4 regions of the Pseudomonas sp. D(2018) genome follow, and region 4 is predicted to be linked to each of the others. Evidence: predicted binding sites of a transcription regulator. Region 4 holds the regulator's gene; each other region holds the start of a gene.

Region 1 (2,200 bases), on a different contig from region 4:
CCCATCGGGCCGACGGTGCCGGCAGCCGGGGTGATGGCAACCAGGCCGGCGACCACACCGGAAGCGATACCCAGAGCGCTCGGCTTACCGTGGGTCAGCCATTCGGCGAACATCCAGCCCAGGGCGGCGGCGGCGGTGGCGATCTGGGTAACCAGCATGGCCATGCCGGCAGTGCCGTTGGCGGCTACTGCGGAACCGGCGTTGAAGCCGAACCAGCCCACCCAGAGCATGGCGGCGCCGACCAGGGTGTAACCCAGGTTGTGCGGAGCCATCGGAGTGGTCGGATAGCCCTTGCGCTTGCCCAGCACCAGGCAGCACACCAGACCAGCAATACCGGCGTTGATGTGCACCACGGTGCCACCGGCGAAGTCCAGCACGCCCCAGTCCCACATCAGGCCGCCATTGCCGCTCCACACCATGTGGGCGATCGGGGCATAGACCAGAGTGAACCAGACGGCCATGAAGATCAGCATGGCGGAGAACTTCATGCGCTCGGCAAAAGCACCCACGATCAGGGCCGGGGTGATGATGGCGAAGGTCATCTGGAAGGTGATGAACACGCTCTCAGGAATCGCGTACACCAGGCTGCTGGTGTTCAGGCCGCTGAGGAAGGCCTTGGACAGGCCGCCCACGAAGGAGTTGAAGTTGATCACTCCCTGTTCCATGCCGGTGGTGTCGAAGGCCAGGCTGTAGCCGTAGACCACCCAGAGGATGCTGATCAGGCCGGTGACGGCGAAGCACTGCATCATCACCGACAGAACGTTCTTGGAACGCACCATGCCGCCGTAGAACAGCGCCAGGCCGGGGATGGTCATGAACAGCACCAGTGCAGTAGCGACGATCATCCACGCCGTGTCACCACTGTTAAGCACGACCTCGTCGGCGGCCATGGCCAGGCCGGGGGTAACGAGGGACAAAAGGGCTCCTAGCCCTGCGGCTTTACGCAGAGTCATGTTGTTTTCTCCTGGGGCGTTGGGGTTCGGAGGCTTAGATCGCGTCTGTGCCGGTTTCGCCGGTACGGATACGGATGGCCTGTTCCAGATTGACGACGAAAATCTTGCCGTCACCGATCTTGCCGGTATTGGCTGCCTTGGTGATGGCCTCGATCACGCGATCCAGTTGATCGTCGGCAATGGCCACGTCGATCTTCACCTTCGGCAGGAAATCGACAACGTACTCGGCGCCACGGTACAGCTCTGTGTGGCCTTTTTGCCGTCCGAAGCCCTTGACCTCGGTGACGGTAATGCCCTGCACACCGATCTCCGACAACGACTCACGCACGTCGTCGAGTTTGAAAGGCTTGATGATGGCGGTGACTAGTTTCATGAAACTCTCTCCCGTGTTTGGTTGACTTGCCCCAGGAAAAACGCGAACCCGGCTCAAGTCTAAGCGCAGTGTCTGGCTTTTGTAATGCATCGGCCCGCCCTGCCTCGGCACGCCGACATCAACCAACCGCTTCTGGCGAAACACTCCCCCGCCTCGCCCGGTGCACCGGAACTGCATCGGTGCATGCGTCGCCCACCTCCAAGCAGATTTCTTGCCAGCTCCGAACAAAGTGCCTTTTTTCAAGCAGATACTGGCCGAATGCCGGTTCGGAGAGACCGGAACCGCACCCTGATCGCACCAAAGCAGTGCGCAACGCCCCAGCACCCTGCTCAAAAAGTGTGCGCCGCCCATCGCCAGTCCGGCCCCCGGGAGCACCGTGGTAGACTGCCGCCCATTCACCTACGGAAACCCACCATGCTGCCGCCCAAAGCCCTGCTCGATACCCTCGCCGCCACTGCCTCGCGCTTGTTCAGCAGCGACAGCCCGCTGCCCCGCGCCGAGGTCGAGACCCAGTTCAAGGCTTTGCTGCAGAGCGCCTTCGGCAAGCTTGACCTGGTCAGTCGCGACGAGTTCGACAGCCAGATGGTGGTCCTCGCCCGCACTCGCGCACGCCTGGAAGCCCTGGAAGCCAAGGTCGCGGAACTGGAAGCCAAGTTGAACCCGCCGCCGGCGGAGTGATCCCGCTCCGGCCCGGCGGACCGATCAAGGAGTGATCAATGTCCCTGGCCATCGTCCACAGCCGCGCGCAGGTCGGCGTCGAAGCCCCTGCCGTGACCGTCGAAGCCCACCTTGCCAATGGCCTGCCGTCCCTGGCCCTGGTGGGCCTTCCGGAAGCGGCCGTAAAGGAAAGCAAGGACCGTGTGCGCAGCGCGAT
Region 2 (2,200 bases), on a different contig from region 4:
AGCACGAAGGGACGCAGGTCGATATGGCGCGGGGCGATGCCCTGCTCGACGAAGGTCGGGCACGTGGACAGGCACAGCGTGGGCTGGGCGATGTAGGCCTCGGGGCGGGCCTTGAGGCGCTCGCGGAAGGTCTCGATCTCCTTGCTGCTGGCGGCGGGCCCCACCAGCATGCCGTAGCCGCCGGAACCCTGGGTTTCCTTGACCACCAGCTCGGGCAGGTTGGCCAGCACGTGGGACAGGTCTTCGGGTTTGCGGCACTGCCAGGTGGGCACGTTCTTCAGGATCGGTTCCTCGTCCAGGTAGAAGCGGATCATGTCGCAGACATAGGGATAGATGGACTTGTCGTCCGCCACCCCGGTACCGATGGCGTTAGCCAGCACCACGTTGCCGGAGCGGTAAGCGGCCAGCAGGCCAGGCACGCCGAGCATGGATTCGGGATTGAAGGCCAGCGGGTCGAGGAAGGCGTCGTCCAGCCGGCGGTAGATCACGTCGACCGGTTGCGGGCCGGAGGTGGTGCGCATGTACACGCGGTCGTCGCGCACGAAGAGATCGGCGCCCTCCACCAACTCCACACCCATCTCGCGGGCCAGGAAGGCGTGTTCGAAGTAGGCGCTGTTGAAGCGGCCGGGAGTCAGTACCACCACGCTGGGGTTGTCCAGCGGGCTCGAGCTTTTCAGGGTATCCAGCAGCAGGTTCGGGTAGTGGTCGATGGGGGCGATGCGCTGCGCCGCGAACAGCTCGGGGAACAGCCGCATCATCATCTTGCGGTCCTCCAGCATGTAGCTGACACCGCTGGGGGTACGCAGGTTGTCTTCCAGCACGTAATAGGTGCCGTCGCCATCGCGGACCAGATCCACCCCGGCGATGTGGGCATAGATGTCACGGTGCAAGTCGAGGCCCTGCATTGCGATCTGATAGCCCTCGTTGGCCAGCAACTGTTCAGCGGGAATGATCCCGGCCTTGATGATCCGCTGGTTGTGGTAGAGGTCGGCGAGGAACATGTTCAGCGCCTTGACGCGCTGGATGCAGCCCTTCTCCACCACCCGCCACTCGCTCATGGGGATGGAACGAGGAATGGTGTCGAAGGGAATCAGGCGCTCGGTGCCCTGCTCGTCGCCATAGAGGGTGAAGGTGATGCCGGCACGGTGGAATAGCAGGTCGGCATCACGACGTCGCTGGGCCAACAGCTCCTGGGGCGTGTCCGCCAGCCAGCGTGCGAATTCCCGGTAGTGCGGACGGCATTCGCCACTCGCGTCGTACATTTCGTCATAAAAAGTGCGGGACATGCCTAACTCCTTGTCGCCACGGGCCGTTTTGCAGTCGCAAGCCCCGTGCCATCGCAACAACCGCTTGCATTTCAACAACTTGCAACACACGCATAGTCGTCGCGCCCCAGTCTGGTGCAGCCCGCGAAGCGGAACTGACCGCGCCGCCCTATTTGGCGGCGATACAGGGTTGGACGGATTGCGACGGCGAGGTGTTCCCCTGATTGCGCCTGGGGGCACCGCCATCCCTGGAACAGACAGTCTAGTCCGGCCTTGTGTGACCACTAGGGTCCGATTGTTCTATACATATGTTGCGATTTGGAATTTGCCCTATAACTCGTCGACCTATGGTCACGGAGCGCCTTCTATGGACGGTATAGCCCGAGCACATTTTCCAAGCTCCCGGGAGCCTTCCATACTTGCTCCATTCCAGTGCCTCCATCCTGCCTTGGAGCAAACCTGCCATGCTCACCATCGGAGACAAACTGCCGGCATTCGACCTGCAGGCGGTGGACCATGATTCGGAACACGCACCCAGCCCTGAGAGCGCCTTCAAGCGGGTCAACCAGGACAGCTACCGTGGCAAGTGGAAGGTGCTGTTCTTCTGGCCGAACGACTTCACCTTCGTCTGCCCGACCGAAATCAGGGCCTTCGGCGACCTGCTGGAGCAGTTCAACGACCGAGATACTCAGCTGATCGGTGCATCCACTGACAGCGAGTTCGTCCACCTCGCCTGGCGCCGCGACCACAAGGACCTGAAAGGCCTGAGCTTCCCCTGGCTGGCCGACACCCGGCACGAGCTGTCCAGCGCCCTGGGCATCATTGACCGCCGCGAAGGCGTAGCCCTGCGCGCGACCTTCATCATCGATCCGGACAACGTCATCCGCCATGTCTCGGTGAATGACCTGCTGGTAGGCCGCAACCCCCAGGAAACC
Region 3 (2,200 bases), on a different contig from region 4:
CAGCTGATGCAGCACTTGGTGAGGGATTTGCAGGAAGTCCCTCACCATCCATTGCCAAGGAGAATCGGCCGATGTGGTTCAGCAATGCCGCCAGCAACCTGGCCAATGAGCTCAGCCAGTGGCTCGACCAACTGTCCAGCGACCCAGGCGCGGCGTCCACGCCGCCCCAACTGCAACGCCAGCCCCGGCTGCTCAGCAGCCTGGAGCGGCTGCAACGCGACTGGCGTGAACTGCAGGGCATCCGCCGCCAGGCGGAGGACCAGCCCTCGCCGCCCTGCAGCGTCGAGGAATACGCCGCGCTCAGCCGACGGCTGGCCGCTGTCGAGGCGCAGAATGCCCGCTTGCAGGGCGAGCTGCAGGAACGCGAACAGCAGTTCGATGCCCTGGAAGCCGAACGGGAAAAATGGGACGAAGAGCGCAAGGTCTGGGAGCTGACCAAACGCACCCTCACCGAAGGCTGCTGGGCGATGAACGTGGTCAACGGCGACCCCGACCATCCGCAGAACCTGATCCGCTGGTCCGAGCAGTTCCGCGAACTCATCGGCTACCAGCACGACGAATTCCCCGATGGCTGGGACAGCTACTTCGGCGTGGTCAACCAGGACGATCTCAAGGCGGTGATGAAGGCCTTCAACGCCTCGATGGTGGACAGCAGCGGCGACGGTTTCTACGCGGTGGAGTACCGCATGCGCCACAAGACCCGAGGCGAAGTCTGGTTCCGCGAACGTGGCCGCTGCCTGCGCGACAGCCGTGGCCGGCTGCTGTACGTCACCGGCGCGGTGCGCGAGATCAGCGACGAGAAAGCCGCCGCCAACCTGCACGAACGTGAGCAGGCGAACATCCAGGCCACCTACGGGCAGATCGCCCAGGTGGCCGGGGTGATCCGGGGCATCGCCGAGCAGACCAACCTGCTGGCGCTCAATGCAGCCATCGAAGCGGCCAGGGCAGGTGAACAAGGGCGCGGTTTCGCGGTAGTCGCGGACGAGGTGCGCAACCTGGCGCGGCGGACCCAGGAGTCGGTGCAGCAGATCCAGGCGATGCTGCAGCAACATCGCTAAGAAAACGACCCAATTTCAGGCGTGATGCCGGGAGGATGACTACAAACGGGGCATTCAAGCCCAGCCCGCAGGATGGGTCGGGCGGCGTTCGCGAGCCGGCGAAACCCATCGATCCCCGGTGCTGGGTATCGCTCCGCTCGCGAAACGCCGCGCGAGCCAGGGGTAATGGCGCGATGCCAGACACTGGCACAAGGATTGCCTTTCCCAATACGCACTTTTCTTGCGCGGCGATAAAAACAAGAAGCCTCCAGGCACGTGTCCCACTCGATCTGCCAACCAACGCTATTCCAACGAATTCGTATCGAGGATTGAGTGATGGAAGAACAGAAAACACCGACCCTGGAGGAGTTGCAGGGTCTGATCGAGATGACCAACACGCTGAATATGGAAATATTCTACTGGTGGTGCATCGCCCTGATGATCCTGATCCACGCCGGCTTCCTGTCTTACGAGATAGGCGCTTCACGCCTGAAGAACGCACTGGCCGCCGGGGTGAAGAACATCCTCGCGTTCGGCTTCATCGTCCCCACCTTCTTCCTCTTCGGCTGGGCCATCTACAACGCCTTCCCCGACGGCTTCGTGCCGCGCATGGACGCCCTGAAGGCGGCGATGCCCTGGAGCCAGTCCATGGGCCCGAACATCAAGGACAACGCCACCGGCATCTTCTGGGGCGCCTTCGCCCTGTTCGCCGCCACCACCGGCTCCATCCTCTCGGGCGCCATCATCGAGCGTGCACGGATGAGCGCCTTCATCGTCATGACCATCCTGCTCGGCTCGGTGCTCTGGCTGTTCGGCGCCGCCTGGGGCTGGCACCCGCAAGGCTGGCTGACCGTGCAGTGGGGCTACCATGACGTCGGCGCCGCGGGCGTGGTCCACGTGATCGCCGGGTTCTTCGCCCTGGCGGTGGTGATCAACCTCGGTGCCCGCATCGGCCGCTTCAACCCGGACGGCAGCACCAACGCCATCGTCGGCCACAGCATGCCGATGAGCGTGGTGGGCCTGATGCTGATCATCGTCGGCTTCTTCGGCTTCCTCGGCGGCTGCATCATCTACAGCTCCGGCGCCCAATGGATCAACATCTACGGCGCCCCCACCACCCTCTCCGCCTTCGCCTTCAACACCCTGATGGGCTTTGCCGGCGG
Region 4 (2,200 bases):
GCGGTCAAGTTTATCGGTGAGCAGGTCTATGGCGGCGTACATGTCTTCATGTTCCGCATTGGCCACGACCTCCCCGCCGGCGATGTGCAAGGTGGCTTCGATCTTTTGCTTCAGTTTCTCGACCTCCATGATGACTTGCACATTAGTGATCTTGTCGAAGTGGCGCTCGAGCCGGCCAAGTTTCTCGCCGACATAATCGCGCAGGGCGTCGGTCACATCCAGTTGATGTCCACTGATGTTGACTTGCATACCGCTTTCTCCTTATTGCCCGTGTATAAGAGACAGGCTAACGGGCCTGCCACCGGAACACTTTGGCGTGGGTCAATTTCCGCGTCACATCAGTCGCTTCCGTTCGCTGGAAGGCGCTATCCCAAGGGATTCGCGATACTTGGCTACTGTGCGACGGGCCACTTGAATGCCCTGTGCCTCCAGTAAACCAGCGATCTTGCTGTCGCTCAACGGCTTTTTCGGATTTTCCGCTGCGACCAGTTTCTTGATGATGGCGCGGATCGCGGTAGACGAGCATTCGCCGCCTTCCGAGGTACTGACGTGGCTGGAGAAGAAGTACTTCAGCTCGTAGATTCCGCGGGGAGTGTGCATGTATTTCTGGGTAGTTACGCGCGAGATGGTGGACTCGTGCATGCCCACGGCTTCGGCGATGTCGTGCAGGACCAGGGGCTTCATCGCCTCATCGCCGTACTCCAGGAAGCCGCGCTGGTGCTCGACGATCTGGGTGGCGACCTTCATCAGGGTTTCGTTGCGACTCTGCAGGCTCTTGATGAACCAGCGCGCTTCCTGAAGCTGGTTGCGCATGAAGGTGTTGTCGGCGCTGGAGTCGGCGCGGCGAACGAAACCGGCGTACTGTGGGTTGACCCGCAGGCGCGGCACGGCTTCCTGGTTCAGCTCCACCAGCCAGCGTTCGTTGTGCTTGCGAACGATGACATCCGGTACCACGTACTCAGGCTCGCTGGCTTCGATCTGCGAACCGGGCCGCGGATTCAGGCACTGGATCAGTTCGATGATCTGGCGAAGTTCATCTTCCTTGACCTTCATGCGTCGCATCAGCTGGCTGTAGTCGCGGCTGCCGAGCAGGTCGAGGAGATCGCTGACCAGGCGCTGGGCTTCAGTCAGCCAGGGGGTTCCCGTAGGTAACTGGCGCAGCTGGAGGATCAGGCATTCACGCAGGTCGCGGGCGCCGACGCCGGCGGGCTCGAACTGCTGGATGCGGTGGAGGACGACTTCGACTTCATCCAGTTCGATGCCGAGTTCGGGGTCGAATGCCTCGACGACCTCGGCCAGTGACTCTTCGAGGTAACCATCGTTGTTGATGCAGTCGATCAGGGTGACCGCGATCAAGCGGTCGGTATCGGACATGGGCGCCAGGTTGAGCTGCCAGAGCAGATGGCTCTGCAGGCTCTCGCCAACCGAAGTGCGCGAGGTGAAATCCCACTCGTCGTCATCGTTGCTCGGCAGGCTGCTGGCACTCGTCTGGTAGACGTCCTCCCACGCGGTGTCGACCGGGAGTTCGCTGGGGATGCGTTCGTGCCATTCGCCGTCTTCCATGGCTTCGGCATTGGTCTCGACGCTGGACTCTTGAAAGCTGGTCTCCTGATTGCCGGAGTTGGGCAACTGGTCGCCTTCGGCCATCGGGTCGGAGGTGTCGAAGTCGTCGCCATCCTCCTGCCGTTCGAGCATCGGGTTGGACTCCAGCGCTTCCTGGATCTCCTGCTGGAGATCCAGGGTGGAGAGTTGGAGTAGGCGGATGGCCTGTTGCAGCTGCGGGGTCATCGTCAGCTGCTGGCCCATCTTTAGGACTAGCGATGGTTTCATGGCAGAGGGCTTAGCACCTTATTCGCCGGCGCTTGCGCGCCATCCACTACAGGGCGCCGTAGCGCCACCAGGAAGCAAATTATATGCCTGACCTTGAAGGATTTTCCTAGCTTACGCAACCGGTCTTGTAGGCAAGGCCGCGGGACGCTACAGGCGGAACTCGTGGCCCAGATAGACTTCCTTCACCAACTGGTTGGCCAGGATTGCTTCCGCATCCCCCTCGGCGATCAGTTGTCCGTCACTGACAATGTAGGCCGTCTCGCAAATATCGAGCGTCTCGCGGACATTGTGGTCGGTGATGAGTACGCCGATCCCTTTGGCCTTGAGGTGATGGATGATCTGTTTGATGTCGCCCACGGAAATCGGGTCC

What was found. The regulator sigma-54, encoded in region 4, starts transcription at its own class of promoters, with help from an activator protein. The targets are predictions, from matches to a motif close to ANTGGCATNNANNTTGCTNT.
Region 1: glnK (P-II family nitrogen regulator) is a predicted target of sigma-54. The motif match lies at 1,526-1,545, and genes of this name have one in related genera.
Region 2: FFS60_RS23885 (circularly permuted type 2 ATP-grasp protein) is a predicted target of sigma-54. The motif match lies at 1,320-1,339, and genes of this name have one in related genera.
Region 3: FFS60_RS26305 (ammonium transporter) is a predicted target of sigma-54. The motif match lies at 1,241-1,260, and genes of this name have one in related genera.

Annotation. Positions count from the first base shown of each region.
Region 1 covers NZ_SCOK01000012.1:116,393-118,592, forward strand. Annotated here, with positions in the region: gene FFS60_RS10720 (ammonium transporter) at 1-953, opposite strand, end outside; gene glnK (P-II family nitrogen regulator) at 988-1,326, opposite strand; gene FFS60_RS10730 (accessory factor UbiK family protein) at 1,741-2,004, shown strand; partial or broken gene FFS60_RS10735 (YifB family Mg chelatase-like AAA ATPase) at 2,043-2,200, shown strand, end outside.
Region 2 covers NZ_SCOK01000052.1:20,084-22,283, forward strand. Annotated here, with positions in the region: gene FFS60_RS23885 (circularly permuted type 2 ATP-grasp protein) at 1-1,286, opposite strand, end outside; gene FFS60_RS23890 (peroxiredoxin) at 1,730-2,200, shown strand, end outside.
Region 3 covers NZ_SCOK01000071.1:853-3,052, reverse strand. Annotated here, with positions in the region: gene FFS60_RS26315 (DUF1989 domain-containing protein) at 1-7, shown strand, start outside; partial or broken gene FFS60_RS29305 (methyl-accepting chemotaxis protein) at 1-1,043, shown strand, start outside; gene FFS60_RS26305 (ammonium transporter) at 1,374-2,200, shown strand, end outside.
Region 4 covers NZ_SCOK01000002.1:311,658-313,857, forward strand. Annotated here, with positions in the region: gene hpf (ribosome hibernation-promoting factor, HPF/YfiA family) at 1-249, opposite strand, end outside; gene FFS60_RS03160 (RNA polymerase factor sigma-54) at 334-1,830, opposite strand; gene lptB (LPS export ABC transporter ATP-binding protein) at 1,978-2,200, opposite strand, start outside.